Regions from separate parts of the Rhizobium sp. AB2/73 genome, predicted to be linked through region 1. Evidence: riboswitches for the same ligand, from Rfam matches in the RefSeq annotation. Region 1 holds a riboswitch; each other region holds the start of a gene.
The links. A riboswitch is a leader RNA that binds a small molecule or an ion and turns the genes downstream of it on or off. The one in region 1 is predicted to bind cobalamin.

Region 1 (10,445 bases):
TCGGCCGCAGCCTTGTGAACATCGGCGAGAATGCAGCCACCGTCGACGATCATGGTGTTGCCGACCGGATCGATATCGCGGACGCGGTTCATGCGCTCCAGCGAGAGGATGATGTCGGAGCCGCCCTCGCGCGGCGTCTGCCCGCCGACAAGGCCGGTATTGCCGGTCTGCGGAACGATCGCCGTCCCGGTCTCGTTGGCAAGCTTGAGGATGGCCGAAACCTCTTCTACCGAGCCGGGCTTCAGCAGCATGGGCGAGGCTCCGTGATAGAGCCCGCGGTTCTCCACCAGATGCGGCGCAATTTCCGCCGGGTCCCGTACGGCGTGTTTCTCGCCGACGATGGCGGCGAAGCGATCGAGAAGGTCGGAAGAGGGGACGGAGCTGCTCATGGCGTGTCCTTTGCCGATGGCTGATTTATTCTCTGGGTGCGGCGGCGCGGCGCAGCCGGTCGTTGATGGCCTCGCCGAGGCCCTCGTCGGGAATATGCGAAAAGGCAATGGTCGCAGCACCCGTAGCATCGGCGCGCTTCATGAAATCGAAAAGGTTTGCGGCAGCTTCCGAAAGATCGCCGCTGGCGCTCAGATCCAGCACGGCAATGGCCTTTTCGCTGCCGGGAATATCAGGCGTCCCGAAGCGGATAAGCGCTTCGTTCGCGGATACTTCCGTCGCCTCGAGCCGCACGGCAGCGCCCGGCGCATAATGCGAAGCCATCATACCCGGTGCCTCGATGGCAGCCGAAGCCTTCTTCTTGCGCTTCAACGTCTTGCCGGCCACTCGTTCGATCTCGCTTGCCGCCAGCCCGCCGGGCCGCAGGAGACGCATCTCGCCATCCTCGACCTTGACGATGGTCGATTCCACGCCGACGACCGAGGCCCCGGCATCGAGGATGAGCGTGATCCGCTCCCCAAGGTCGTCACTCACATGATCGGCGCTTGTGGCGCTTATCTTGCCTGAAGTATTGGCGCTCGGCGCCGCAAGCGGTCTGTCGAAGGCGCGGATCAGATCGCCGGCAAAGCCCTGAGGCACGCGGATGCCCACCGTATCCAGCCCGGCGGTTGCCAGCGGATGGATGCCGCTGTCGGGTCTCAGCGGTAGCACCAGCGTCAGCGGGCCGGGCCAGAAAGCTTCCGCCAATTTACGGGAGATAGGATCGAAGATCGCATAGCGCTCGGCCATGGCGAGATCGCTCATATGGCAGATCAGTGGATTGAAGCGCGGACGGCCCTTCGTCTCATAGATCCGGGTAATGGCGGCTGGATTGGTAGCATCGGCGGCAAGACCATAGACCGTCTCCGTCGGCAGCCCGATCGGTAGACCCTCTGCGAGAGTCGCCGTCGCCACTTCTATTGCCGTTTGCGGATGTTCGAGAATGTCTATGTGTCGTGCCATGGCCTGCCTGCTTGCAGTTCAGGCCGTTTCTTATGCTCTTCGAGTTTTCGGATCAATCGTCAAAGCTGGCGAATGATGTCGCGAAGCTGCTCGTTGCGGGCGCCGAGCAACAGAACATTGCGGATGGCGATCTGCGGATCGTGGGTATGGAACAGGACGCCATTGCCTCTGACGTCGCGATTGATCGTCAGCTTCTTGTCTTCCGTGTCCTTGTCCGGGTGGATGGCGACGGCGAAATACATCCGCGAATATTTGAGGCTGATGTCTTCGAAGAAGTTCTCTTCCTGTCCGATGCGGGCGAAGAAATTGGCGATATAGAAGGCCCAGTTCACGTCTTCGTAATGCGCGAATTGCGTCCGCGCCGCGGTAACGTGACAATAGCCGAGATGCGGCGTGTCCTTTAGCGTGTGATGAAAGATGAGCTTCGGAAAGCGGATGGACTTGTGGAAGCTGTTGAGCCGGTCATGGGTCTTTTCGCCGGCATCCCTGAGCTTCTGTGCCGTGCGCACAGCTACCTGCTCATGGGTAAGATATTCCCGCTCTTCCGCCAGCCAATGTGGTCTGTTGCGGTTGATGCGGCCGGTGCGCAGGAATTCGCTGTAGCCCGTCGTCGATACCGGTGGCGCCGGTTCGGGCTCGGCGGGCTTCCCAGCGTCGAAATATCTGAGTTTGGCCATGCCGGATCTCGCTATAAAACTCTTTGGAGGACATGATGGATTACGGAGCTTGAGCCGAGCTTGATCGCGCCTGAGCCAAGACTACGGCTACCGACTCTGCAGGCGCTCTCCGCCGCCCACTTGTTCTCCTGATTAGCAGCTGTTCGCGGGCTTGTCGCAATCAGAATAAAGCGTCATTGGCAGAATGCAAATGCGATGCTCGGGCCACTTCTCGCGCGGGTGACTAAATAATTGAATCACCTTCCAATATTCTCACGACATGCAGCCGTCCCGGCGTCCCGTTTCGCCTGTCGTCAATTTCGGAGCCGATGTCGCATTGCAGCGCAGCGGCTGGCGGAGCCGGGAGCTATGATGCCCTTAATCTCAAGGTGCCGTCCGCTAGGGAGACGGAGAATTGGGAAGCCGGTCAAAATCCGGCGCTGCCCCCGCAACGGTGGTGGAGTGAGGCATGGCGGATAAAGCCACTGGGTCGATCGACCTGGGAAGGTGCCATGGGGCTCTGGAAACAGGGCCGCTCCAGAGCCCGGAAACCAGCCTTGGGCACATAGGTTTACTGACCGCGGCGGGTGGTCGGGACATTGCTTTTGGCCGCTCCCAATCGGCCACGCATGTCCTTTGCCCGCCTCCTGGTACTGCTAAGGATAGGCAAATGGACATCGGCAGCAAAGTTCTGCGGCAACTGAAGAACCACCGGACGGGTTTTAGCCTTGAGCAACCGTTCTACACCGATCCGGATTACTTCAAGCTCGATATGGAGACGATTTACTATCGCGACTGGCTGTTCATCGGCCATGATTGCGAAGTGCCGCGCGCGGGCAATTATTTCACCGTCCAGATCGGCGATTATCCCGTCGTCATCGTCCGCGGCCGCGATCAGGTCATCCGCGCCTTCCACAATAGCTGTCGCCATCGCGGCTCACGCGTCTGCACGACGGAGCGCGGCTCCTCGGCAAAGCTCGTCTGCCCCTATCACCAGTGGACCTACGAACTTGACGGTTCGCTGCTCTTTGCCCGCCAGATGGCGGAGGATTTCGACAAGAGCCAGTATTCGCTGAAGCCGGTTCACTGCGAAAGCGTCGGCGGCTACATCTTCATCTGCCTCGCGCAGAACGCTCCCGATTTCGCGCCGGTTCGCGCCACGATCGAGCCCTATATGGCGCCGCATCGCATCAGCGAAGCCAAGGTCGCCTTTCAGAGCACCATTATCGAAAAGGGCAACTGGAAGCTCGTCTGGGAAAACAACCGCGAATGCTACCATTGCGCGGCCAATCATCCCGAACTTTGCCGCACCTTCCCGGAAGCTCCGACCGTCACCGGCGTGCAGGGCGCGATGAACGACCCCGTTATCGCTGAACACTGGCAGCGCTGCGAAGCTGCCGGCCTGCCGAGCGAGTTCAAGATCTCGCCGGATGGACAGTTCCGCACGGCCCGCATGCCGCTGATCGAAGGTGCCGAGAGCTACACCATGTCCGGTCAGAATGCCGTCAGGCGGCCGCTCTCATCCGACGTGACGATCAACGGCATCGGCACCATGTTGCTGTTCCACTACCCGACGACATGGAACCACATGCTCGGCGACCACGCGATTTCCTTCCGTGTCCTGCCGATCAGCGCCGAGGAAACGGCCGTCACCACGAAGTGGCTCGTCCATAAGGATGCCGTCGAAGGTGTCGACTACAATCTGGAAGAGCTGACCCACGTCTGGACCGAAACCAACGATCAGGACCGCCGCATCGTCGAGGAAAATGCCTTCGGCATCCGCTCGCCGGCCTATGAGCCCGGTCCCTATTCGGAGGTCCATGAAGGGGGAGTCATGCAGTTCGTTGAATGGTACACGACGTTCATGATCAACCGGCTACAGGGCGACCAGGCCAAGCTGTCGGCGGTTGCCTGAGCATGAACATGACCGTCTCCCTTCCGCATCGCCACCTCGATCAGATGCAGCCCTGGAATGACAAGCAGCATGTGCTCGAATGCCTCTCGGTCACGCCCGAAGCGCCCGACGTGATGACCTTCACGTTCCGCTCCGACAAGGACAACTGGTTCCGCTATCTGCCGGGACAGTTCGTGACGCTGGAGCTGCCGACGGCTCCGGAGCCGGTCATGCGCACCTATACGCTGTCGTCGACGCCGTCGCGGCCCTTCTCCGTCGCCGTGACGGTAAAGGCGCAGAAGGACAGCATCGGCACGCGCTGGATGTTCGAGAACCTGAAACCGGGCATGCGCATCAAGGCTTTCGGCCCGCTCGGCGATTTCAGTCATGTCCGTCATCCCGGCGAGAAATATCTCTTCGTCTCGGCCGGCTCCGGGATCACGCCGATGATGTCGATGACGCGCTACATGTCCGACATTGCACCGCTGTCTGATATCACCTTCGTCAACTGCTCGCGCAGCCCGACGGACATCATCTTTCGCTCCGAGCTCGAATATCTCGCCCGCTTCATGCCGAACCTCAATCTCGGCTTCATCGTCGAAGGCTGCGGCCGCACCGATCTCTGGTCGGGATTGAAGGGCCGCATCGACAAGGCGAAGATCGGTCTGCTGGCGCCCGATTTCATGGATCGGACCATCTTCTGCTGCGGTCCGGAAGTCTTCATGGATGCCGTGCGTTCCATGCTGGAGGCGCATGGTTTTGACATGTCGCGCTATCATCAGGAAAGCTTCCAGCCGGCCAATGCGGCAACGCCGCTTGCAGAGGTCTCAGACGGTGCATCGGGCGAGGCGGCGACCACGATCCGTTTCACCATGGCGGGCAAGGAAGTGGCCTGCGCAGCGGGGCAAACCGTGCTTCAGGCGGCCCGTGGCGCCGGCGTGCGCATCGGCGCGGCCTGCGAATCCGGTCTTTGCGGCACATGCCGTGTCATGAAGCTCTCCGGTGAAGTCGAGATGAGCCATAATGGTGGCATCCTCGATGACGAGATCGACGAGGGCTACATCCTCGCCTGCTGCTCGCGTCCGAAGACGGATGTGCAGATCGAGGCGTAGAGCATATTCAGGTGCGAAGCGGTTTTCCGTCCGGAACGCGTAAACAAACAAGAAGATAGAGCGTTTTCGCGATTCGAGAAAAAGCGAAGATACTCTAGAAATCCTGGTAATTCAGCTCGTTGATCTCGACTGGCTTCGATTGCGGGGTCGATGCAGTGACGACTGGGTCGACGTCGGCCATGAGCGAAACGAGTGTCTGCCGCGGTCCGCTGCACATCTGTGCGAGCGCGATCGTCACGTCCGGCGCGGGCAGGGGTTTGGTCGGCAGGAGATCACCCTGCGGCCAGATCTTGGCAAGCTGGACCTTCGTTATCGGCACGACATTGACGTCGATATCGGTGAGCGTGCCCGGCACACGATAGGGGCAGCTTTTCTCCGAGCAATTGTCTGACGACGCAAACTGCCAGAGGGCATAATTGTCCCAGTTGCCGAGCGGGAAGGTGCCTTTCACGTCGGGCTTGTAGCGCGCATACCACAAGGGCAGCCGCGACAGCAGCGGATAGGTGCCGCGATGGTCGGCTATGTATCGCGCCGTGTTGTGATTGACGTAGAGAATGGGGTAGCGCCCGGTCCTGACCTTGATGTGGGCGACGTAGATCTGCGCGTCGTCCAGCGACATGAACTGCGTCGCGTCCATGCCGTCTATGTCGAGCACCATCAGCTCGTCCGCCTGCGGATCGGCATAGTCGAGAAAATGATTGGCCTGGTCGATCGGATTGCCAGGCCGCCCCAGATGATAGGCGCCCCATAACAGGCCATTCGTCTTTGCCAGCATGCGGCGGGTTTGAAAGAGCTCACGGCTGACTGCGTATTTGCGCCACATCGTCCTGCAATGGGCCACCGTATCGCCGCCATGGTCGCCTGCGCAACTGAAGCTTTCAGGAAGTCCGTCGGACGCCTTGGAGATGAAGCCGGCTATCCGTTTGTCCTGCAGAAACGCGTTCCAGTCGATGGTGTTCAGCTCGTAAGCATCGACAATCAGGGCGTTTTTCGGATCGCCCCAGGGCTGGCTTTCGCCGGCCGAAGGCTTGGAGACCGGCCCCATCAGGGCCAGGATCGTCAGCAAGCTGTAAATGAGGAGGTTACTCTTTCGGTATCCTTTCATGAAATAATAGTAAGGATTGCTGGTTAATCTTGGGTTAAGAAAGCAATCACTATAAATTCATCGTGGAGCCCCTCGTAACTCCTTAAATCGGTAGGGATTTGAGGAACTAAATAACGCGCTGCCGCGTTTCTCGCCGTCTATTCGGATATGCGACGAAGCCGGCGGCGAAACCTTGCTCGGGAAGCATTCCCGACATGAAACGCTATTGGCTTGAGTATCAAGTCGAACCAGGGAATGGAGATGAAAATGCTTGGTTTCCGTGCAAAAATCGCGACAGTCGCCTTAACGGCTGCCGTCGCCCTGACGAGCTTCACACCGTCTTTCGCCATGCAGATGCCGGCCGCACCGATTGTAAAACAGTCCGCGCCCACCCAGGCCGCGCCTGGCAATGTCGAACAGGTGCAGTGGCGCCATGGCGGTTACTACCGCCGCGGCTGGTATGGCGGCTATCGTGGTTATCGAGGGTATCGTCACGGCTATCGCTATCATGACGGCTATTGGTTCCCGCTGGCTGCCTTCGGCGCCGGTGCGCTGATCGGCGGCGCGATAGCCAGCCAGCCGCGTTACTATGCGCCGGCTCCGGCTCCGTCTGCGGGCATCAACCCGCGCCACGTCGCCTGGTGCGAGTCGCGCTATCGCTCCTATCGCGCTTACGACAATACGTTTCAGCCGAACTATGGTCCGCGCCGTCAGTGCTATTCGCCGTATTTCTAAGCGGCAATTTCAGAACGACAAGTGCCAGCCGTCCGGTTTTTCGCCGGGCGGCTTTTTGCATGATTCGACGTCAGAGAATATTGACCCGCTTGAGCAACCACCACGCCAGCAGCATGGAGGCGATGATGAAGCCAACCGCATATCCGGTGCCGCTTGCACCGCTCGCCAGCGGCAACCCTGATGTGTTCATCCCGAAGAAGCCGGTCACCAATGTCGGGGGCAGCAGAAACGCGGTCATGATCGACAGGATGTAGAGATGCCGATTGATCTCGGAGGCAAGCTTCGAATCGATCTCTTCGTGCAGCAGCCTCGCCCGTTCCTGCAGTGCATAGACGTCGTGCTCGACCGCTTCGAGGCGCCCCGTCAGCCGGCCGGCGACATCCTCGAAGCCGAGCGGCATTTCCTCATCGTCGGAGGCAGCGGCGTGGCGCATCAACGAGAGAACGGTCCGCAGATGGCGATGCAGGCGCACGATGGTCCTGCGGATGGGCGGCAGCTTGACACGCTCGTCGCGCGACGTATTGCCGTGGACGAAATCCTCGATGCCATTCAGCTCTTCGCTGATTTCGATGACGACGGAGATCAGGGTTCGTTGGAACTCGACGACGATCAGCTCGAAAATATCAACGGGATTGGAAAATCGTGCGGCGTTTTTTTCGATCAGCACCCGGGTCCGGTCCAGGCTGCGCAGCGGCTGCAGCCGGGTTGTTATCAGCAGGCGATCGGTCAGTGCGAAATGCAGCCAGCCGATGTCGTGGGTGTTGTGGGCAAAGTCGCGCTGGAAGTCGACCAATGTGCCGAAAAGCATCTGCTCGTCGACCGTAATCGTTGCATGTGTCTCATGCGTGGTCAGCGCTATGCGGGCGGCTTCGTTCAGCCCCGGCGCATCCTCGAGGAAGGCCGGCACCCGGGCATCCACGAGATTGAGATGCAGCCAGAGAAAGCCCTCGTCGCCGAACAGCCTCGAACGGTCGGTATCGTCAGATAGGCGCTCCGGCTTGGTTTCGCCGGGACGGAGACGGTATGCCCAGATAAAGCCTGGTATGGTGTTGGCTGACGTCAGCGTGTTCATGGGGGCATCGTTCGCATTGTCTGAACAGTTGCCTTAGTCTTCGTTCATGACGATTGTTTATGCAAGTCGCTGCTTTAGCGGAATAATCGCGGATTCCTGCAATTTGAGAAAAATTGACGTTTACGTAAAAATAAACTAGCTATAACCACAAATGGTCGATGGTTCCGGATGAGGCGGGCCATCGCCAGTATCGATCCGGAGGAAATCATCATGTACAAGGCGCCTGTCGAAGAAATCGCGTTCACCCTGAAACATGTCGCTGGCATGGAGCGCGCCATGGAAGAGGGCGTTCTCGGCGATCTCAGCACCGACCTTGTCGATGCCATCCTGTCGGAAGCCGGGCGTTTCGCCGGCGAGGAGGTGGAGCCGCTTGCCGAGAATGGCGACAAGCAAGGCGCAAGGCTGGCGGATGGCAAGGTGGTTCTTCCCGATGGCTGGGAGAAGCTCTACCGCGACTGGATCGCTGGCGGCTGGAATGGCCTGACCGCGCCCGAGGAGTTCGGTGGGCAGGGTCTGCCGCACATGCTGAACATCGCGACGCTGGAAATGTGGAATTCCGCTTCGATGGCCTTCGGCCTCGCGCCGACGCTGACCATGGGAGCGGTCGAAGCGCTGCGGGCTCACGGCAGCGGAGACCTCAAGAAGACATATCTGGCAAAGCTCGTCTCGGGCGAGTGGACGGGGACCATGAACCTGACGGAGCCGCATGCGGGTTCCGATGTCGGTGCTCTGCGCTCCCGCGCCGAACGCCGCGATGACGGCACCTATCGCATCTTCGGCCAGAAGATTTTCATCACCTGGGGCGATCACGAAGCGGCCGAGAACATCATCCATCTCGTTCTCGCCCGCCTTCCGGATGCGCCGGCCGGCACGCGCGGTATTTCGCTGTTTCTCGTGCCGAAATTCCTTGTGAATGAGGATGGTTCGCTCGGCGCCCGCAACGATCTTTTCGTGCATTCGCTGGAACATAAGCTCGGCATCCATGGTTCACCGACCTGTACGATGATCTATGGCGATGGCAAATATGGTGCGGAAAAGGGCGCCGTCGGCTGGCTTGTGGGCGAGGAGAACAAGGGCCTCGCCTGCATGTTCACGATGATGAACAATGCCAGATTGGCTGTCGGCATCCAGGGTGTCGCGATTGCCGAGGCCGCTACGCAGAAGGCCATCGCCTACGCCCGAGAGCGCACCCAGGGCCGCGCGCCGGGCACGGCCGTATCAGGCATGAGCCCCATCATCGAACATCCCGATGTCGCGCGTATGCTGCTGACGATGAAAGCCCTGACTCAAGGGGCGCGCGCGATCTGCTACGCCTGTGCACAGGCGATCGACATGTCACATCGCGATCCCGAGAGGGCAAAATATTGGCAGGAGCGTGCAGCATTGCTGACGCCTATCGCCAAATCCTTTTCCACCGATGCCGGCGTCGATGCCGCTTCACTTGGTATTCAGGTTCATGGCGGCATGGGCTTCATAGAAGAGACAGGTGCCGCGCGCCTGCTGCGGGATGCCCGTATCGCACCGATCTATGAAGGCACCAACGGCATCCAGGCGATCGATCTGGTGACGCGCAAGCTGACGATCGGCAATGGCAATCATGTGCGCGGCGTCATTGCCGAACTGCGTGAGATTGCCGATAGTGTCGCGAAATCCAATCTCGAAGGCTTCGGTGAAACGACGCCGCGGCTGCAGGCAGCCATTGCCGATCTCGAAAAGACGAGCGAATGGCTCCTGTCGAAACAGGCGGAAGGCGCCGTTGCCGAAGCTCTGGCGGGCGCCACGCCTTACCAGCGGCTTTTCGGCCTGGTGCTGACCGGCTCGTATCTGGCCAAGGGTGGCCTTGCCGATGCAGGCGACGGCGAAGGCGCCAAGCGCATAGCACTCTGCCGCTTCGCTGCCGAAAATCTTCTGGCCGAGACCGCCGCTCTCTCCGATCGGGTCATCGCCGGCGCATCCAGCCTCGAAGCCGCCCGCGCCGCACTAGCCTGAGGAAAAGCCATGACCGACCACATCCTGATCGAACGCCCCGAGACTGCGCCGCAGGTCCAGATCATCCGCTTCAACCGGCCGGAAAAGAAGAATGCCATCACGCTCGCCATGTATCAGACCATGACCGATGCGCTCAAGGCAGCGGAAGCTGCGCCGGATATCCGTGTCCACGTCTTTCTCGGCACCGAAGGCTGCTTTTCCGCCGGAAATGATCTGGCCGATTTCCTCGCCTTCGCCATGAGCGGCAATATGGGGCGCGAAGTCATTGATTTTCTCGTTGCACTGGCGAGCACAAAGAAGCCCGTCGTCTCCGGTGTCGATGGCCTGGCGATCGGCATCGGCACCACGATCCACCTTCATTGCGATTTGACTGTTGCTTCCGACCGCAGCCTGTTCAAGACACCCTTCGTCGATCTTGCGCTGGTTCCGGAAGCGGCTTCAAGCCTGCTTGCTCCGCGCGTGATGGGACATCAACGTGCCTCCGCCCTGCTTGCTCTCGGCGAAGGATTCTCCG
Region 2 (10,445 bases), 1.4 Mb from region 1:
GCGGCTGGCCTTCCTTGGGCGCAGCACCGAGTTGGGTCAGGCGCGCATCGATTTCGGCGGTACGGGGTTTCAGACGTGCGGAAATAGCAGCTGTGGTGAGGTTGAGCTCGTCGACCTGGCCGGACAGCGCTACGAGCGTTTCGTCATCCGATGTTGCCTGTTTTGCCGCGTCCAGAAGCGAGGCATAAGTCTTCTTCGCTTTGCCAAGATCGGTGACAGCTGCGTCCAGCAGCCCATTGGCGAGCTGCCCGGGCTGTTGGTCCGTTTGCTGCGACGCTTGGGCCGGCTGCTGATCCTGCGCAAGGGCAGCCCCCGCCAGCGGGATGATGGCGGTAAAAACGCTGAATCCCAGCAACAAAAGGGATAATGGAAAAAGACGAGATTTCAGCGGGCGCAAGCAGAGCTCCTCGTTGCACATGAAGTCGCAGGCGGTGGATGACCGAAATCGCCGCAAAATGGAGAGCCGAGTCGTCCTATAGTAAGATTGCGAATTCCATAGTCTTTACGCGTACGCCTTGTAAGACAAAGAAAGGCGACACGAAGGCATTCCATGCCGTTATCTATCCGAACCCTCGCTCAAAACCGGATATCGCCCGCTCTCACCTTGACGACCGACCCGCCGCGCCGATCATCGCCCGCCCGGAAATAGGCCAGGAAAACACATTGGCAATGGGTCGATCTATGCGCGCCCGCTCCGCAATATCAGGACGAAGGCGACGCCTCCGGCAAGCCCGGTGACCACGCCGATCGGCATGTCCTCCGGAGCCATCACAAGGCGCGCGATAATATCAGCCCAGATCAACGTCAGTGCGCCGACAGCAGCGCTCAGGGGCACCACGCGCACATTGTCGCCGCCCACGATCAGCCGCACGAAATGCGGCACCATCAACCCGACGAAACCGATTGCGCCTGAAAAAGCGACCATCACGCCGGTCAGCAGCGCCGTGATGACGAAGAGCAGCAAGCGAAATCGTGCAACGGCAATGCCAAGCGTGACGGCCGTTTCATCGCCCATCGCAAGTGCGTTGAGCTCCCTCGTCTTCGGAAGAAGTAAGACAAGGCAGAACAGCAGGATGCCAGCGGGATAGATAAGATGTTGCCATTGCGCCAGTCCTAACCCGCCCAGCATCCAGAAGACAACGGTGTTGGCGGCTCTCGGATCGCCCAGAAAGATCAGGAGGTTGCCAAGCGCCGTGAACACGAAGGCTACCGCCACGCCCGACAGGACGAGCCGATCGGCCGAATGCGAGCGCGTCAGCCGCGTCGTCAGCCCGACGGCCGCGGTTGCGAGCAAGGCGCCGGCAAAGGCGAACAACGGCACCGTCAACAGGCCGAGGATCAGCCCGGTATGCAACAGCGCCAGAACGGCGCCGAATGCCGCCCCGGAGGAGACGCCGAGTAGATGCGGGTCCGCCAATGGATTTCGCGTCAGCGCCTGCAGGACGGCGCCGGTGATGGCAAGCCCGGCCCCAACGAGCGCCGCCAGAACAACGCGCGGGAAACGGACGTCCCAGACGATGCTTTCCTGCCCGCCGGACCAGGTGACCGGAAAGGCACCAACATGCAGTCTGTTGCCGACGATCGACCAGACGGTGGAGAACGGAATGGATGCCGAGCCGAGCGACACACCGGCGGTGATCGACAGAATGAAGCCTATGGCAAGCAAGGGGATGAGAATTGAGAGATTGAGGCGCATGCTTGAAACTTGAGGAAGGGATCCGTCCCATGATCGACTGGACGGATCGGCATTGCAGACGATTACATGGCGCTCGGATGAAAGGCCTTGGCCAGCGTGGCGATGGCCTCGATGTTGCGCGGTCCCGGCGTCGCCTCCACATAGGGCAGGACGACGAAGCGGTCATTCTTCACGGCATCGATATTCCTGAAAGCCGGATTGCCCTTGAGAAAGGCGATCTTCTGGGCGGCGGTGACCTGGCCGTAATCGACGATGACGATCACTTCCGGGTTCTTCTCGATGACCGGCTCCCAGGACACTTCAGTCCAGCTCTTCTCGACGTCATCAATCACATTGACGCCGCCGGCAGCCTCGATCAAGGCGGTCGGAATGCCATAGCGCCCCGATGTGAACGGCTTTTCCTCACCGGAGTCATAGACGAAAACGCTGGTCGGCTTGTCGACATGACCGATCCTCGCCTGGATCTCGCCAAGCTGCTTGCGATAGCCGGCGACGAGCGCTTCCGCCCTGTTCTCGACGCGGAAGATCCTGCCGAGATTGAGGAGATCCACGAACATGTCGTCCATGGCCGGCTTGTTCTTCTGCATGACGAAGATGCAGGATTCGGTCAGCTCATAGACCTTGATGCCGAAGGGGGCGAGCGTTTCCGGAGTTACCTCGCCGCCGACCTTCATGCCGTAGTTCCAGCCGGCAAAGAAGAAATCCGCATTGGCGCCGAGCAGCACCTCCTTGCTCGGATATTTCGGCGACAGCTCCGGCAGTTCCTTCACGCCGTCACGCAGCTTCTCATCCAGCGTCTTCCATCCGGAAATGCCGGTATAGCCGACCATGCGGTCCTGCAGCTTCAGCGCCAACATCATCTCGGTCAGGTTGACGTCGTTGGAAACGGCCCGCTCCGGCGCTTTGTCGAAGGTCACATCGCGATTGCAGCTGCGCACGGTGACAGGCTCGGCGAGTGTCGTGCCCGCGAACAGGCTTCCGATAAGCAAGGCCGCGGCAGACAGAGATATGCGAGAAAACATGAATAACTCCAATGATCGTATTATCGAAGGGAAAAGGAAAAGCGCTGCGGGCCGCCGTCGGTGCGATGCAGCCGTGTACCAACCCTGAAAGCGCTCGAGACATGCTCCACAGTCAGGACTTCGGCAGGTTCGCCATGGCCCATGAGCCGCCCGCAATCCATGACGGCGATCTGCGTCGCAAAATCAGCAGCGAGATTGATATCGTGCAGCGTCGTGATGATCGTCAGGCCGAGTCTCTTGAGTAGCTCAAGAATCTCGAGCTGGTGGCGGATGTCGAGGTGATTGGTCGGCTCGTCGAGAATGATGAGTTCCGGCTCCTGTGCCAAGGCGCGGGCGATCAGCGTCCGTTGCTTCTCGCCACCCGACAGCGACGCGAATTGCCGTGGTGCCAAAGACTCCAGTTCCAGACGGACGAGCGCCTTGGTCGTGACGTCATGGTCGCGATCGCTCCAGCGTGCCATGCCTTTGCGGTGCGGGATGCGGCCCATCAACACCACGTCCCGCACGCTGAAGGGAAAATCACCTGGCGTCTCCTGCGGCACGACGGCGATGCGCTGCGCCGCCTCTCGCGGACCTATGGACCAAAGATCGATGCCGTCGAGACGCACCGAACCTCGCTGCGGCTTGAGGCCGCGATAGAGGCAGCGCAGCAAGGTCGACTTGCCGGCTCCATTCGGACCGATGATCGCAAGCCGGGCGCCGGTCTCGACTGATAGCGTGATGCCACTGATGATCGGCATTCCCTTCTGGGGACCCCAGCTGATGCCGTCTGCTTCCAGTCGTGCGCTTCGTTCGGACATGACCCGGCTCCTATTGCAATACGACCAGCTGGCGTTCGGCTGATACGATGGCGGCGGGAATGCGCGCGAGGGTCTTGCCTGCCAGCGCTTTCGGGCGTTCGCTTTCGCGGGTCAGCCCATCGAGGCGATCCCGATAAAGCTTCGCGAAGGAGACGAGCGCACCGATATCGCTCGCATCCTCGATGTCACCGAAGAGGTACGTCGACTTTGCCGTGGCCTGGAAAGCGACCGTGCACGGCCGTTCGCAGCCCGCCATGCAGACGCTGCCCTCCAGGCTGAAATCATCCGCGAGTGCGGCATCAGCCCGGGAGATCGCCATCTGCAGATGTTTCAGGAGTTCGAGGCCCGGCCGGCACGGTTTGCCGACATGACGGCAGTTGGTGCACACGGTGATCCGGTGCGTCGCCTCTTTTGTATTATCCATGAGATGCCTCCCGGAGATTTCGCCGGAGGCACAGTCAAGATGGGGTCAGCGGACGCAGCGGCGCCCTCGCCCAACCACTGATTTTCCATCGGAACACCCCGTCCGTTGCGGTTGATATCGTCGATGGCAGGTCTCCTGGCTCGCGGGTCACAACTCGTTCGCGCCTTCCCGGCTTGACGCCAGTGGCATATTGCGAACGCGCTCTCCGCTTACAGTTGCGGGGGCAGCCACGGTCTTGGCCCCTGATGGGTAATCCGCACCGTGTTCCCTTTTCAGCCGCCATCCGGATCGATCCGAAAGCAGCACCATCGGCGGTATTCATGTCATAGAAAGCGGATGCGGGCAACGACGATGTCATATGCGCTTTCATTTGTCCTCGAGCTTCGGCCTGAATAGGTAATTGTTACGTTATTACATAACAAATGACAAGCCTATTTCCGCTCGAGGCCGCGACTGCGATATGCATGTGCGGAAGCACTCAATCGCGATCCAGAATGAAAGAGACCGCAGGGTTGTCAGACCGCCTTGCACTGAGGATGAAAACGCTCCGCGACGCTCTCTGCCGCCGCATAGGCCTGCGTCACGATTTCAGGCACCAGATCGATGTCGGGGAGACTTCCAAGTCCCAGGGGACCAATCGCAAAGAGCCCGTCTGTCGTACGCCCGTTGACCTCAAGCAAGCCTGTCGCGTCCACGGCGAGACCGAGACCAAGCTCGTCCGGCACCGCGAGGCCGGCATCGATGAGGCTACGCAGCAAGGGTGCATTCAGATCCGGCGCCTGACACCGACAATCGATTACCTCGTCGGCATAGAGCTGCTCGGTCTCCTGCCGGCCAGCCGGCTTCAAAACCAGCCCGGTCGGCGTGCGGCGGATAAAATGACCGCGCCGCAGCAGCGTATTGCGCTCGGCAAGCTCCTGATTGAGGCGTACATGCAGCGCCTCGGGAAGCCGATTGCGATGGCTGTCATAAAGCGCCCGCAAATGGCGGTTGAACTGCTGCTTCTGCCCTGCCGGCAGAGATCGCCAAAGCGAGCGCGCATGCTTGCGCAAGCCGTTCATGACGGATTGCCAGCTCTGGCCGTTCGCCTCCGCCTCGACGCAAGCCTTGCGGACGAAGCGGACGATCTCGCTGAGCTTGCCGGGCATCTCGTCGGCAGGGAAAACCGGATCGGCATTGTTGCGCGTGTGGCTCTGCGGCAGAAAGCCTCGCCGCGAGACGATGGTGATCTGTCCCGTATAGCCGTTCTCACGCATCTGCAGCAGCCGATCGACGACGCGCAGGCCGCTTCCGAGCAGGACCGTATGCGGTCGCGACACGAGACGGCGCGCCCGCACCGTCGTCGGCACGGTCACGAGATCGCTGGCCTGGAATTCGTGATCGCTGATGCCATAGCCTGTCGCCAGCACCACCATGTCGAAAGGCGCGTTGGCGGCGCCATCGCTTTCCACTGCGAAACGGCCGCCCTGAACACGCCGAAGCCCGAAGACCGTCTCACTGCTGACCTGCACCGCCACATCCCGCCGTGACGAGAAGGCTTCCGAAAAGCGCTGATAGACGTAGTCGCTGAAAATGCTCTTCGGTACGAAGATCTGCAAAAAACCGGGTATGGCGGCGGGGACGGCGCTGCGGAAAGGCGCATTACCGCAAAGCCATTGATTGAAGTCGTCGGGATCTCCCGCGGAAACGGAAAGATCGCGAACACGGCTGTTGAGAATTTCACTGCTATGTCCGGAGGCGAGCGCCTGTCCGCCGCTGACGGTGGAATTAGGATCGAAAAGCTGCAGATGGAAGGGAAAGCGAACCGTCTTCATCAGGGCGATCGCCATCATCATGCCGGAAAAACCGCGCCCGATCACGGCAATGCGAGGCATCGCATAAGGCCGCGCTGTCGCGTTCGTCCTGGCGGAAAAGAATCCCTGAACCGTCATATCAACTCCTGGGGCGAGAGGTGGTCGATCATGCCTTTCTTGGGCTTGCTGACTTCACAGGTCCGGAAACACAGAGCCGATATCCGGGCCTCGGCAACCTTGGGACTGCGGCCGACAGAACGCACAAAAGCCGCTTCCGTTCTCAATACGCGTCGCGCTTCTTCAATCAGGACGCTTCCAAAATGAAAGATGCGACAGGCAGGTCCAACTCTGATCCAACACCAGATGCCTGCAATCAGCCGCCATATGATTACTTCGTCAAAAGCCATCAGGCAGCAGGATTATTGCCATTGTCTACTTATTTAGTCGTATATGAAAGCGCGAAAACGCTCCGCTAGCAAGTGCTTTCTTGTCCGAGCGGAATAGGGTCGACGAAGCTGCGGTACAGAAAACGGCGGGCGACCGGACACCCCCTTCGTATCCGGCACCTGCGTCGATCGGCAAAAAGGGAAAGCAATTCCAAGCCCTAGGATCAGCTTATGAAGCAGCTTTCGCTATTCGTTGGTCCCAGAGAAGAGGATTCGCAACCCGCCATCCTCAACGCATTATACCGGGCCGCTCGCTTACAATTTCGCGGTCGGCGCCTATCGTGCCCGAGGGCGCAACATGAATGCGCCAGGAAAATCCGTTGTACACTCCATCTATCGAAATTAAGATCGCAGGGATTTGCTGCGCCTGAGAAACCGACTTGGCGCTGGCCGAGGAGTGGTGAATGGGGACTGTTTCGCAGTTGCACGAACGTGTCAGGCCGCCCGCCCATCGCGTCCAGAGCGAAGAGGAAGCGCTCGACATCGCACGTTCGCTCGCCGCCGGTTTCGCTCAGCATGCAAGCGATCGCGATATCAATCGCATCCTGCCCTATGACGAGGTCGAAGCCCTGTCGCAGTCAGGCCTGCTGGGGATTTCCGTTCCTTCGGAACATGGCGGTATCGACATTTCGAACTGCGTTCTCGCCGAGGTCGTTGCGACCCTTGCCGAGGCAGATCCTTCCATAGCACAGATATTGCAAACGCATTTTCATGTGCTGGAAGCGGTGAGAATTGGGGGCGGCGAGGACCAACGGGCATCCCTTTTCGACCGCGCCGTTATCGGCGATCGTTTCGGCGGCATCTTTTCCCAATCCGGTGCAAGCGGCACCGACCAGCATCCCTGGCATCTGACAGCGGACGGGCTCGGCTTCCGCCTCAGCGGACGGAGCCAGCCTTCCGCCAGCATTCTTTTTTCGGACTGGATTGCGCTATTCACGACCGACAAACGCAAGGGGCTGATCGCCGCTGTCGTTTCCAAAGACATGGAGGGCATCCAGATCATCGACGACTGGGATGGCTTTGGTCAGCGCACCTCCGGAAACGGCACGATCATATTGCATAATGTCTATCTCAATGCCGACGCCCTTCTTCTGCACCGAGAAAAGCTGGCTGAGCCCACAGTGATCGATAGTGTGAACCAGCTCACCGGCGCCGGCATCAATCTCGGCATTGCCCGCTCCACGCTGGCGGCGACAATGGAATTCGTGCGGACCCGCTCTCACTCAACGGAAGGCAACGGGGATGAGCGAGTCGTCAACGATCCGCTGATCGTGACAAGGATCGGCGAGATTGCCATCCGCATTGAGGCGGCGACGGCGATGCTGGAGCGCGCCGGCGGCAAGATCGATGCCGCACAGATCAATCTGACAGAAGATCATGTTATCGACGCCGCACTCTCCGTTGCGGCGGCCCAGACGATTACTGCCGATATCGCGATGGAAGCAGCCGACGCGCTGTTCGAGCTTGCGGGCACGGAGTCTGCGCGCATCGGACTCAACCTTGACCGCCACTGGCGCAATGCCCGCATTCACACCCTGCATGAACCGGCCCGCCGGAAATACCACATCGTCGGCAATTACCATCTCAACGGCGTAAAGCCATCGAAGACCTCATTGCCTTGATGGGCGCAGGAGAATCGACAACGTCAGCCGATATGGGAGGCCCGGTGGTTTTCCCGTTCCGGGATATCGGCGTCAGCGCCACCGGCAACGAATTCCTCCAGCGACATGTTGTCGAGAATCTCGGCAATCGCGTCACGCACCTCGGTCATCGAACGCCGGACCTGACAGCGTTCCGGATCGGAACAGTCGTCGCAGGCTTCGTAAGCCGTACGGCTGGCGCAACGTATAGGCGCCAACGGACCGTCCAGGGTACGAATGACATGGCCGATGCGGATTTCCGATGCGGGGCGCGACAGCGAATAACCGCCGCCCGGGCCTTTCTTCGAACGTAACACGCCGGCGTTTCGCAATTCGAGGAGGATGGTATCGAGAAACTTCTTCGGAATATTGTTGCGTAACGCGATATCGTTGATGAACGCGGTTTCACCCGGACCAAGGCGTGCGAGATCCACCAGCGCCTTCAGTCCGTATTTTCCTTTTTTCGTAAGCATCGCCGTCCGCTTTACTGCAAAGTCGATTGTTGAAAACCCGGCGTGGCTCAAAAGAGACTCAACGGGCCGGTCCTGTCAGCACAGGTTGCGGAAGTAACCCCGCAGCCCCTTACGAACAAGACAGTAACTCACAAATTGTATAGTTTATATGAGTAAATTTAGGCAATTGTATCGCCTAAGCAACGAATTTGCGGCTTTTCTTGGATTTAGCGGCACTACTGTCCAAATATGCCTTCTCTTGCCCACGCCTGAAGTCGGCAACCGCGCCCGCGACCTGGTCGGCCACCAGAACGGCATGCTCGACCACCTCGGGCAATCCCATCAATTCGCCGAAGGTTCCGCGCGCAAGCGGTCCGGAGATAAACAAGGATGGAACCACCGTTCCATCGCCGGCAAGCGCCCGTGATCGCATATCGCAGGAAAACCCCAGCCGTGCGGGATCCATTGTGAGATATCCGGCCTTCGATAGCTCGTCGATCCAGCCCTGCGATTGCAGTATCCCGCGGTGCCCTGGTCCGGTGGTGACCACGACTGCATCGAATTGCCTTTCAACGGATCGCTCCGAACGGCTGAGTCGTAGGGTGCAGTCGACCACGCCGTCTGCAACGCCGACCGTCGCGATCGAAGCCGCCAGTATTTCCAGCCGGCCGCTTGCAAGCGCCCCTTCGCTGACAGCCTCCACCTGCGGCGCGACGCGAAACCGATGCACATCCCAGAATGGCCTCAAATGCCGGACGAGACGTCGCCGTTCCGCGACCGGCAGGGCGTGCCAGACATGCCGGCCTTGCGCCCTCACCTGATCGATGACAGCATGCCAGCTGCGGCCTTCGCCCTGCGCCTTGCGGATGGCGGCACGTACGCTGCGCAGCAGCTCGACTGCCGTCTTCGACGGCCGAGTGGCGAAATCGCCGAATGGCTCCTGCCTGACTGCCGCATGGCCGCGCGAGCGCAGGCCGCGTCGGGATATGGCAGTAATCGGCCCCTTATGGCCTCTGAGCCCGAGCGAGGCAATGACGTCGGCCGAGGTCAAACCATTACCGACGATCAGAACGCGATCCTCGGCGCGAATGGCCGCAAGCGCATCCGGTCGTGTCGGATCGGGAATGAAGCGCGGGTGATCGGCAAGCGCATCCTGCAGCACTTGCGGCGGCAAGGGCGACGGATGACTGGTGGCGATGACGAGAATGTCAGCATCCACGCGCCGTCCATCAGTACCGGTGACCGTCCAGCGGTTGCCCGTCCTGTGAATACGCTCGACACTTTGCCTGACATGGAGGATCCGCCCATTCTCGACGAAAGGACGGATCATGCTATTGATATAGTTTCCAAAAACGGAGCGTCGCGGAAAAAAAGCGCCATTCACGGCGGCCGCCGCATCATCATTGGCAAGCGCGTCATTCTCCAGCAGCCAGCGCTGAAAATGCTCGATGTCGTCGGGCAGCAGGCTCATTTTCGCTGCCGGCACATTGATGCGGTGGGCAGGATCTTGCGTGTCGTAGGCAAGCCCTGCCCCCAAACGCTCCCTTGGCTCGAATATAAAAAGCCGACAGCCCCGACCCGACTGATTCTGTAGCAAATGGAAGGCAACCGCCGTCCCGGAGACGCCGCCGCCAACTATGACGATAACAGGCAGTTCAGACGCCTGGTGGTCCGAGCCGATGGTCAATAGCCAACTTCCTCCAGATCGATCGCCACGCGAATTCTACATCCGCCGCCAACGGCAATTATCAGTGAGGTAGTGATATACTCTATAAAATTTGTTGACAATACGATTCAAGCTCGCGCCTGCCCTCTTTGCAACCAACGGCAGTCAATACAGTGCTGATATGCCTTTGCAAACAAACGGTTATTTGTGCCACGCACAACATTGTTTTTGCATCGCAAGATGTAAAGAACTTGGCATACACGCGTTCGAGGAACATACTAGCGGTTGTTCTGGTTCGTGTTCTCTGTGGGAGGAGAAACATCATGGAACTACTGCGTCTGCTCACCGCATTCGACTATACGTTGATGCTCATTCTGGCTGCGATCTTTGTGTTCAGCGTTATGGAAGGCGTGCATAAGAAGCACTGACCGCATACGGTCGAAAGCGATGGCCGTTGCCGTCAGGCGGACATGTCTGACGTGGCTTGAAGCACGCAGCTGAACCAG
Region 3 (10,445 bases), 1.3 Mb from region 1:
TCGGCAAGCAGTACGCCCTTTTCGGCAAGGAGATCAGTCAAGGGATTGGTGGCGACGGTCATGGTGCGTCCTCGGATACGTAGGATGTTCGGATATCAAATGCAGATATAAACATTTCTTTATGTGAAGACAACGACAAGATCGCTACCCATATGTCGACACGGCCATGGCGGCAGAAAAAAGCGCCCCGGTGAGGGCGCTCGATCGTTTGGGATGAAGATGAGCCGCTAGGCTGCCGCCATCTGTGCCGTCTCGTGCGATGTCGGCGTGACCATGGCGGCGATGATGCTTTGCAGATCGATCGTGCCGATGGGCTTGCCGCCCGCATCCATGACGACGGCTCCGGTTTGGCCCGCCTCGGTGATCTGCTTGGCGGCTATTTCCAGCGTCATGTCGCCGGGTACACGTGCGCCGCCCGGCTCGCCGGCAAGCGGCTTCATGATCGTCTGGGCTTGGATGACGCGACCGCGGTTCACCTCCTTCACGAAGGCCGTGATATAGTCGTCGGCCGGCTGCAGCACGATCTCCTGGCCGGTGCCCTGCTGCACGACCTTGCCGTCGCGCAGGATCGCGATCTTGTCGCCAAGGCGCAGCGCCTCGTCGAGATCGTGGGTAATGAAGACGACGGTCTTCTTCAGCTCCTTCTGCAGATCGAGGAGGACGGTCTGCATGTCGACGCGGATCAACGGATCGAGCGCTGAATAAGCCTCGTCCATCAAAAGGATATCTGCATCGTTCGTCAGTGCGCGGGCAAGTCCGACGCGCTGCTGCATGCCGCCGGAAAGCTGGTTCGGAAAGTGCCTTTCGAAGCCCTTGAGCCCGACGCGCTCGATCCAGTACTGGCCCTTCTTCTCGCTCTCGGAGCGCGGCACGCCCTGGATATCCAGGCCGTAGACCGTGTTCTCGATGACGGTGCGGTGCGGCAGCAGCGCGAATTTCTGGAACACCATCGCCGTTTTGTGGCGGCGGAATTCGCGCAGGTCGTTTTCGCTCATCTTGCAGACGTCAACGCCGTCATAGAGCACTTCGCCGACCGTCGGCTCGATCAGCCGGTTGATATGGCGGATCAGCGTCGACTTGCCCGAGCCGGAGAGGCCCATGACGACGGTGATGGCGCCGGCCGGCATGTCGATGTTGATATCCTGCAGGCCGAGCACATGGCCATGCGTTTCATTGAGCTCGGCCTTGCCCAGGCCGTTCTTGACCTGATCGATATAATCGCGTCCGCGAGGACCGAAAATCTTGTAGAGGCTTTTGATCTGGATCGCGTGACTAGCCATGGATGACCTCCGAGTGCTTCTGGAGCCTTCTGCCGTAGGCCTGGCTCGTACGGTCGAAAATGATGGCAATGGCAACCAGCGCGAAACCGTTGAGGAAGCCGACGGTGAAGAACTGGTTGTTGATCGCCTGCAGCGTGTTCTTGCCGAGACCGCCGACCCCAACCATGGAGGCGACGACGACCATGGCCAGCGACATCATGATGGTCTGATTGATGCCGGCCATGATGGTGGGCAGCGCGAGCGGGATCTGTACGTTGAAGAGTTTCTGGCGGTGCGATGAGCCAAAAGCGTCGGCGGCTTCCAGCACCTCCTTGTCCACGAGGCGGATGCCGAGATTGGTGAGGCGAATCATCGGCGGAACGGCGTAGATGACGACGGCGATGAGGCCCGGCACCTTGCCGATGCCGAAGATGACGACGACCGGAATGAGATAGACGAAGCTCGGCATGGTCTGCATGACGTCGAGGATCGGATTGACGATCGACTGCAGCCGGTCCGAGCGCGCCATCAGGATGCCGATCGGCAGGCCGATGACGATGGCGATGAGCGTACAGACGGTAACCATGGCAAGCGTGACCATCGTGTCGGTCCAGAGGCCGAAGATGCCGATGAGGATCATGGAGATCGCTGTGCCGGCAACGATTCTAAGGTTGCGGCTTGCCGCATAGACCACGAGCATCATCACGATGAGCACGATGAACCATGGCGTGTTGGTGAAAGCCCATTCGAGATAGTTCAGAAACCATTGCAGCGGTTGCACGATGGCATCGATGAGCGTGCCGTAGGCGCGTACCGACGCCCTGAAGCCGTCATCGATATTCTTGCGTGCGAGACGGATGATCGACTCGTCTATTGCCGGAAAGTTGCAGAGCACATTCGGCAGGATCGTACACTGGATAGCCATGTATTTCCCCTTCTTAGTCCGGTTTTGTCCCGCTCCGCCCGTGTGGCCTTCACGCGTGGATGGCTTGCAGCGCTGCGACCGGTTCTTCAGGCTGCCCCTGCATTCTTACTATATTCGCCACCATCAATCTGCACTCGTTGCGACCTTGCGCCATGTCACTCTGTCGGTATGAGGGGCATTCGGGTTGCACTGTGCGAATGTAAAATCGGCGGCAAACACAAGGCCGCCGCCGATTCCGCAGCATGGATTAGAGCGAAGCCTTGATCTTGGTGGCGACGTCCGGAGCAACCCACTTGGTCCACATGTCGGGGTATGTCTTGAGGAAGTACTTGGCGCCGTCCTCGTTCGTGCCCTGATTGTCGGTCATCCAGGCGAGAACCTTGCCAACCGTGGCATTATCCCATTTGCGGGTCTTCATATAGTCCATGGCAATGCCGGCCTTGGCCGCAAAGTCCTTGGTGACGACGGTGTAGACATCCGAAACCGGATAGGAGTTCACCTTCGGATTGGCGCAGTCCTGTTGCGACGTGCAGGCATCCCATTCCTTCTTGTCGTGCGGCACGTTAAAGCTCAGACGAACCATGTCGTACTTGCCGAGGATCGCGGTCGGCGCCCAGTAGTAGCCGAGCCAGCCGGTCTTCTTTTCGAAGGCGTTGGCGATCGAACCGTCCAAACCTGCCGCCGAGCCGGTGTCGACGAGAGTAAAGCCAAGCTTGTCGGCGCCGAGAGCCTTGTAAAGGTTGGTCGTGGAGATCTGGCAGTTCCAGCCTGCCGGGCAGTCATAGACGGCGCCCTTGGATGGATCTTCCGGGGCAGGGAAAAGTTCAGGATGCTTCAGCGCGTCCTGCACGGTCTTGATGTCGGGATGCGCGTCGGCGACGAACTTCGGAATCCACCAGCCTTCAACGCCGCCATCGCTCAAAAGCGGTGCAGCCACGATCAGACGGCCTTCCGATACGGCCTTGTCGAGCGCGGTGCGCACGGCATTGACCCAAAGCTCGGGCGCAACGTCAGGCTGACCTTTTTCGTTCATGGAGGTAAAGGTCGGCTGCGTGTCGCCGGTCACCAGAGTGACGTTACAGCCATAACCGTTTTGCAGTATGATCTTGTCGACCTGGGCGGCAACGCCTGCCGATGCCCAGTTCATTTCAGCGATGGATACGCTGCCGCAGTCTGCGGCCTGCGCCGAGCCAGCCAAAGCATAGGCGCCGAATGCAAAAATGGCTGAAGCGAGAAGCTTCTTCATTGATATCGTCTCCCAATTTTTCGTTACGTTGCGGAAATCGACTCCAAACGCGTTCGATTTCTGTCGATCCCCTGTCAGCGCGGTCTAATTGCAACCGTTCATACGCCGCTGACGACGCCCGTACGGTCCCCTTTGCTGCCGTCGTGCATTTGGTCTTTTTGCGACCGCGGAACTCTGTCGCGGCCGGGCATTCTGTGCATCGACGTTGAGCAGCGTAAGGATTTGAATGAAGAAATCAACAGCCCGTCGGGCGATGGACGTTATCGTGCCTCTTGGAGAAGCTTAAATAAGCGCCTGAATTAGCCTGTTTTCTGCCATTCGTGGCTGCAAAACGTCCATTACACGGCTTCCTCAAAGCTCTGCTGCTCAGACGGATTTGAATGGCGCTTAAATATCGCGTCCCTGAAAGACGTTTTATATCTTATTTGCGCCGTTTACGCTTTCTCAACGCAAAGCGGAAAATTTTCAAAAAATTTTCGGATTCACTCTAATTTAAGCACTTAATAACCCTCCAGTAACGATGTCCATTTATCAATCGATGCGTGGCGGGGGACAAACCGCTGCTTCCCTGGATCAGGTATTGCGTACCGGGGAAAGCGAACCTTGCGGTGTATGTGCAGGGAAGCCGGCGTTTTTGGCAAACCGCGTCGATCTCCGGATCGCGCGGTTTTCGCGCTTTAGAGGGTGCCTTTACGAGACAGTTTGATCTGCCACGAAGCGGCACCCGTTCCGATGTCGATAACGATCAAAAATAAAGCCGCCGATGCTGTCGCATGGCGGCTTTCATGTATCGGGTCGGCGGATTGACGCGCTCTCAGCCGACATTATAGGTGCGGATGAAGCCGATCGTGCCGAAGCGCGTGTCGAGCTGCTGCAGGCGGCTCTCCGGTCGGCGAACCGGGAGCTTGCCATTCCAGGCGATCTGAATGGAATTCTGTCTGTTGAAGATGAAGAGCATTGGGGTATCCTCCGACCCGGACCGGCCGGTTTCGTTGTGTGTTTTCGCGATGGAGATAATCCTCTTCTGCCTAACTCACAATGGATGAAATCGTCATCCAATGTCGCAAACAGAGCATGTTTGAGGGTGATGCATTTTTGTATCGTGGTCGCTCTTTCCGGAGGCCCGGGATCGCGGCAGAATCAAGGCGGAATCTAGCGTTTTCAGTGGCTGTGGCGCATCGAGGTGGTGGGGAATGACAAGAGCGATCATGCTGCAGGGAACCGGCTCCGATGTCGGAAAAACGGTATTGGTCGCAGGACTATGCCGGCTGTTCGCAAACAGAGGCGTGAGGGTGCGCCCGTTCAAGCCGCAGAATATGTCGAACAATGCCGCCGTTGCCGAGGATGGCGGCGAGATCGGGCGCGCCCAATGGCTACAGTCGCTGGCGGCGCGGGTGCCATCATCGGTTCACATGAATCCGGTGCTGTTGAAGCCGCAATCGGAAACCGGCAGCCAGATCATCGTGCAGGGCAAGGTTTGGGGCCATGCCAAGGGCAGGGACTATCAGGCGCTGAAGCCGCAGCTGCTTGGAGCCGTACTCGAAAGCTTCGCTACGATGCGGGCAGGAACCGATCTCGTTGTCGTCGAGGGAGCGGGTTCTCCTGCCGAGATCAATCTTCGGCGCGGCGATATCGCCAATATGGGCTTTGCGACACGCGCCAATGTCCCCGTCGTGCTGGTCGGTGACATAGACCGCGGCGGCGTAATCGCCTCACTGGTCGGCACGTATCATATATTGCCGGAGGAAGACCGGCGGATGATCCGCGGCTATCTGATCAACAAGTTCCGTGGCGATGTCTCCTTGTTCGGTGAGGGCATAGAGGCCATCGGCGGCTTCACAGGCTGGCAATGCCATGGCGTCGTGCCGTGGCTGAAAGCGGCGGCGCGTCTGCCGGCGGAGGATTCCGTTGTGCTGGAGCGGCTTGCTCGTGGCTCGTCCGGCGCGCTCAAGGTCGCCGTGCCGGTGCTGTCGCGGATTGCCAATTTCGACGATCTTGACCCGCTGCGAGCCGAGCCCGATGTCGATCTGGTTTTCGTTCGCGCTGGGGAGCGTTTGCCTGCGGATGCGGGGCTTGTGATATTGCCAGGCTCCAAGTCCACGATCGGTGACCTTCTTGATCTGCGCGAGCAGGGATGGGACCGGGATATAGGCGCGCATGTGCGCCGAGGCGGCCGTGTTATCGGTATTTGCGGCGGTTATCAGATGCTCGGCCATACCGTTTACGATCCGCTCGGTATCGAGGGATCGATGACCGAGACGCCCGGATTGGGTCTTTTGGATATCGAGACGGAAATGGCTCCGGAAAAGACGGTACGGAATAGCACTGCCGTTTCCAGGGAATATGATGTGCCGCTATCGGGCTATGAAATCCATCTTGGCGTGACGCGGGGGCCGGACTGCGAACGGCCATCAACGATGATCGATGGGCGGCCCGATGGAGCCGTATCGCCGGATGGCCGCGTCATGGGCACATACCTGCATGGTCTTTTCGGCAGCGACGCTTACCGGGCGAAGCTGCTGGCAAGCTTCGGTCTTTCCGGCGAGCGCATGAACTATCGCGCCAGCGTCGATGCAGCGCTGGACGAGGTTGCGGCAGAGCTGGAAAGTGTACTCGATCCCGCCTGGCTCGACGGTCTGGTCGCCTAAAGTTCCCCCGACACTTCCCGCCGCCGGCGGTCGAGTTCTTCGCTGTAGCGGCGCAGCGTATAGCTCTCCGTCAGCAGACCGATGACCTTGCGTTCGATCAGGTCGTTGACCACGACGAGCGCTTCGCTCTTCGTCTGCTCGAACATCGCGGCTGCCTGCTTGGCGTTCATTTGCGGCTGCAGGAACTCGTTGCGCAGCCGGATGAAATCGGAAAGGCCGTGCTCCTCGTCGTCTTTTTCGATCGGGCTCGCATAGACATCGGGCACGAGAACCATTCCGGAATATTTCTCGTTCTTGTCGATCAGGATGACACGCTGCGCCGAGCCGATCGGAAAATTCTTGCGGAATTCCTCGATGCTCATGTCGATGCTGCCCGTGTGCACGTCGGGGCGCATCATGCGGGCGACAGTGAGGTTGCGAATCCAGCCGACATCGTGAGCGCTACGGATGCTCTCGCCACGCAAATGGAAGCGCCATGTGGCGAAGGAGTAGCCGAAGGTCGTGCGCACCACGAGGGACGAGGTGATGACGGCCGCCAGAACCAGGGCGGTGATCGGGAAATCCCCGGTGATTTCAAGCGCCAGGAAGGTCATGGTCAGCGGGCCGCCGATGATGGCAACGGCCAGCGAGCTCATGCCGACGACGGCATAGACGACCGGCGTCAGCGTGGCATGATCGAGATAGGGTGCACAATAGGCGAAGATCTTGCCGAGCAGCGCGCCCATGAACAGCGAAGCGAAGAAGAGGCCGCCTCTGAAGCCGGAGCCGATCGATATTGCGGAGGCGAGCGATTTCAGCAGAAATAGACCCAGCAAGGCGCCCAGCGTCACGTCCGTAGACAGATTGAGATGCAGCGCGCCATGGCCGGCAGACAGGACCTGCGGCGAAATCAGCGCCAGTGTTCCGACGACAAGCCCGCCAAGCGCCGGCCGGAAAGGCGGCGCGATGGAACTCTTGCGTGCCAGTTCCTCGACCCAGGCGACGCCCTGCATGATCAGGATGCCGATACCGGCGCAGAAGGCACCGAGCAGGATAGCAGGGAGATAATCCGCCGGGACGATCGCCCCGAAATGATCGATATCGATGGCGAAGTCATCGCCGGCAAGCAATCTTGCGATCATTGTGGATATCAGCGCCGAGACGACGACGGGTGTCAGGGTGACGATCGAATAACTGCCGATGATCAGCTCGAAGGCGTAGAAGGCACCGGTCAGCGGCGCATTGAAAGCGGCTGCAATGGCGCCGGCCGCGCCGCAGCCGACGAGCATGCGCAGATCCGCGCGGCGCATCTGCATCTTATAGCCGAATTTGGAGGCAATGCCCGCGGCGAGCTGCGTGTAACCTGCTTCAAGCCCGACGGACGCGCCGAATCCATTGGAGATCAGGTTCTGCACGGCGACGATGATGCTGTCGGTAAGCGACATGCGGCCGCCATGCAGCGCATTGGCTTCGATCGGGTCGACCATCGGCTTTTTGCGCGTGCGCGACAATACGTAAAGGAGAATGCCGAGAATGATGCCGCCGGCGATCGGCGCGATGAACAATACCGATTTGTCGGGAATCGCCATCGCCGCCGAACTCAAGCGTTCGTAGTCTGTTATGCCGTAGATGACGCTGTGAAGCTTGCGCGAGATATAGCTCATCGCGGTGACGGCACAGCCGGACGCTATTCCCACCAGCGCGCCGGCAAAAACAAGTCCCAGCTCGCCACGGCGCAGCAATGCCCTGAAGCGACCGAGATCGAATAGGACCGAGAAGACGCCGAGACGTCGCGGTTGGAATTTCTGCAGCATGGAAGCGGACGATACGTTTTTGCTGGAATGTGAGGGCTTACCCTCTATAAACTCCTAACATCAAAGAAATACGGCAAAAAAGCCGCTGGTTTCATGGGAATTTTCAACCGAATTCGCAATCAGGATGGCGCAGGTCGCATCCATGCCCTTGATTGACTTGAACTCTGTGAAAGCCTAATCATTGCGGCATAACGAATGGTTCCTGAGCGGCGATCTGCCGCATGGGATGAAAAGGGAATGTGAAGGGGCGGACCCAATCCGGGCGTTCTCATCACAGCCGACCCCGCGACTGTAGAGCGGTCAGGGTCTTTCGTTCGGTTTGAAGCCTTTTCCGTCGATGCTTCGCATGGTGCGAACGGGGCGGGGCAGGCGCAAATCGAAAAAGCCACTGGCGTGGCATTATGATTAACCGGGGCTGGACGCCTCTTATTCTACGAATCGTCCGCCTTTTCATGATGCATTGCCGGGAAGGTGAGAAAGATCCGCTGGCGCACGATCGGGGGCGACCGGTTTCGGTCCGCCCCCGTCGCGGCGCCTCATCCGCGAGCCAGGAGACCTGCCATGCGTGCCGGGCGCAGAGCCTGTTTTGGGACGCGAGTTCCGCTGCCAGCACGGAGGTTGTCATGGCGCAAGATGAGTTTTCGGCGTGTAGGCGCCCGTTTTCCGGTTTCAGCGACGTGCTGCCGACCCTCGCTTTTGCTCGAGAGCGGGCATAACGCATGTCGGCTTCAATTTCCCAAGCGGTCTTCGTCCTTGGCGGCGCGCGTTCTGGCAAATCCAGGTTTGCCGAATCTCTGGTTTCGGACACTGGTCTTGAACGTCACTATGTGGCGACAGGGCAGGCGTGGGATGACGAGATGCGCGAGCGCATCGGCAAGCATCGTGCCGATCGCGGCGATCTATGGCAGACGCATGAGGAGCCGATCGATCTCGTCGGGCAGCTTGCCGCCATTGACGCGGAGGGGCGGGCGATGCTTATCGACTGCCTGACGCTCTGGGTGACCAATCTGATGATGGCCGAGCGGGATATGGCGGCAGAATTTGCCGCTCTCACTGCATTTCTACCAACTGCGCGATCAAGGCTCGTTCTCGTCTCCAACGAGGTGGGCCTGGGAATCGTGCCGGAAAATCGCATGGCGCGCGAATTTCGCGACCATGCCGGCCGCCTGCACCAGATGGTCGCGGCGGCAAGTGCCGAAGTTTATTTTATCGCAGCGGGCTTGCCGCTGAAAATGAAGGGCTGATCCATATGAACCAGGAAAAGATTCCCGCCACCGTCATCACCGGCTTCCTGGGAGCCGGCAAGACGACGATGATCCGCAACCTCCTGCAGAATGCCGGCGGCAAGAAGATCGCGCTGATCATCAACGAATTCGGCGATCTCGGCGTCGATGGCGACGTGCTGAAGGGCTGCGGCGCGGAGAACTGCACGGAGGACGACATCATCGAGCTGACCAATGGCTGCATCTGCTGCACCGTCGCCGACGATTTCATCCCGACGATGACGAAGCTTCTGGAGCGCGATGCGCGTCCGGATCATATCGTCATCGAAACATCAGGCCTTGCCCTGCCGCAGCCGCTGGTCGCCGCCTTCAACTGGCCTGACATTCGCACCCATGTCACCGTCGACGGCGTCATCACGGTGGTCGACAGCGCGGCTGTTGCCGCCGGCCGTTTCGCCGACGATCACGACGCCGTGGAGGCTGCTCGCGTCGAGGATGACTCGCTCGATCACGAAAGCCCGATCGAGGAGCTGTTCGAGGATCAGCTGACCTGCGCCGACCTGATCGTGCTCAACAAGACCGATCTGATCGACACCGATGGTCTCGGCCGCGTGCGCGCCGAAGTTGCCTCGCGCACGGCCCGCAAGCCGACGATCATCGAGGCGAAGAACGGCGACGTGCCGGCCGCTGTCCTGCTCGGCCTCGGGATCGGCACGGAAGACGATATCGTCAACCGCAAATCTCATCACGAGCTGGAGCACGAGGATGGCACGCCGCATGACCACGACGAGTTCGACAGCTTCGTCGTCGAACTCGGCCCGATTGCCGATCCGGCCGCCTTTGTCGATGCGCTGAAGGGCGTGATTGCGGCGCATGATGTGCTGCGCCTCAAGGGCTTCGTCGATGTCCCCGGCAAGCCCATGCGCCTGCAGCTTCAGGCCGTCGGCAGCCGCATCGACACCTATTTCGATCGCGCCTGGACGCCGGGTGAAGCGCGTGCGACCCGGTTGGTGGTGATCGGCCTGCACGAGATGGACGAGACGATCGTTCGCAAGGCGATCGAAGCATTGGTCTGATCGATGTTGAGTCTTTGCCGAGCGATACCCTCCTCTGTCACTACCGTGACATCTCCCCCACAAGGGGGGAGATTGGAAGCTCGTGGCTGCTCCATCGCAAAACAACTGATGTTGCAGGTTGCCGGGGTCTTGGGAGGTAAGTCCAGCGAAGCATGGAACCGAATGATCTCCCCCCTTGTGGGGGAGATGTCCCGAAGGGACAGAGGGGGGTATGCCGCCGCATACTCTGAAACCTAATGCATCTCCTCCTGGCTCAAAAGGGAACCATCAGCGAC

Region 2: linked by a shared signal. The riboswitch ahead of I8E17_RS09280 (DUF1636 domain-containing protein) and the one ahead of I8E17_RS02400 (aromatic ring-hydroxylating dioxygenase subunit alpha) in region 1 are both predicted to bind cobalamin.
Region 3: linked by a shared signal. The riboswitch ahead of cobU (bifunctional adenosylcobinamide kinase/adenosylcobinamide-phosphate guanylyltransferase) and the one ahead of I8E17_RS02400 (aromatic ring-hydroxylating dioxygenase subunit alpha) in region 1 are both predicted to bind cobalamin.

What each region holds. Positions count from the first base shown of each region.
Region 1 is NZ_CP067071.1:474,504-484,948, forward strand. Features, by position in the region: gene I8E17_RS02385 (FAD-binding oxidoreductase) at 1-389, opposite strand, end outside; gene I8E17_RS02390 (L-threonylcarbamoyladenylate synthase) at 415-1,389, opposite strand; gene I8E17_RS02395 (DUF6656 family protein) at 1,449-2,066, opposite strand; cobalamin riboswitch at 2,416-2,620, shown strand; gene I8E17_RS02400 (aromatic ring-hydroxylating dioxygenase subunit alpha) at 2,716-3,960, shown strand; gene I8E17_RS02405 (hybrid-cluster NAD(P)-dependent oxidoreductase) at 3,963-5,051, shown strand; gene I8E17_RS02410 (GH25 family lysozyme) at 5,146-6,096, opposite strand; gene I8E17_RS02415 (BA14K family protein) at 6,403-6,870, shown strand; gene I8E17_RS02420 (transporter) at 6,941-7,942, opposite strand; gene I8E17_RS02425 (acyl-CoA dehydrogenase) at 8,153-9,931, shown strand; gene I8E17_RS02430 (crotonase/enoyl-CoA hydratase family protein) at 9,941-10,445, shown strand, end outside.
Region 2 is NZ_CP067071.1:1,859,113-1,869,557, forward strand. Features, by position in the region: gene I8E17_RS09260 (mechanosensitive ion channel family protein) at 1-397, opposite strand, end outside; gene I8E17_RS09265 (iron ABC transporter permease) at 680-1,696, opposite strand; gene I8E17_RS09270 (ABC transporter substrate-binding protein) at 1,759-2,718, opposite strand; gene I8E17_RS09275 (ABC transporter ATP-binding protein) at 2,739-3,518, opposite strand; gene I8E17_RS09280 (DUF1636 domain-containing protein) at 3,529-3,942, opposite strand; cobalamin riboswitch at 4,050-4,267, opposite strand; gene I8E17_RS09285 (FAD/NAD(P)-binding protein) at 4,458-5,873, opposite strand; gene I8E17_RS09290 (hypothetical protein) at 5,894-6,211, shown strand; gene I8E17_RS09295 (SfnB family sulfur acquisition oxidoreductase) at 6,586-7,803, shown strand; gene I8E17_RS09300 (Rrf2 family transcriptional regulator) at 7,827-8,294, opposite strand; gene I8E17_RS09305 (FAD/NAD(P)-binding protein) at 8,470-9,960, opposite strand.
Region 3 is NZ_CP067071.1:1,821,825-1,832,269, reverse strand. Features, by position in the region: gene bmt (betaine--homocysteine S-methyltransferase) at 1-62, opposite strand, end outside; gene I8E17_RS09135 (glycine betaine/L-proline ABC transporter ATP-binding protein) at 228-1,280, opposite strand; gene I8E17_RS09130 (proline/glycine betaine ABC transporter permease) at 1,273-2,184, opposite strand; gene I8E17_RS09125 (ABC transporter substrate-binding protein) at 2,432-3,430, opposite strand; gene I8E17_RS09120 (hypothetical protein) at 4,245-4,388, opposite strand; gene I8E17_RS09115 (cobyric acid synthase) at 4,624-6,078, shown strand; gene I8E17_RS09110 (chloride channel protein) at 6,075-7,871, opposite strand; cobalamin riboswitch at 8,051-8,450, shown strand; gene cobU (bifunctional adenosylcobinamide kinase/adenosylcobinamide-phosphate guanylyltransferase) at 8,591-9,115, shown strand; gene cobW (cobalamin biosynthesis protein CobW) at 9,121-10,170, shown strand; gene cobN (cobaltochelatase subunit CobN) at 10,407-10,445, shown strand, end outside.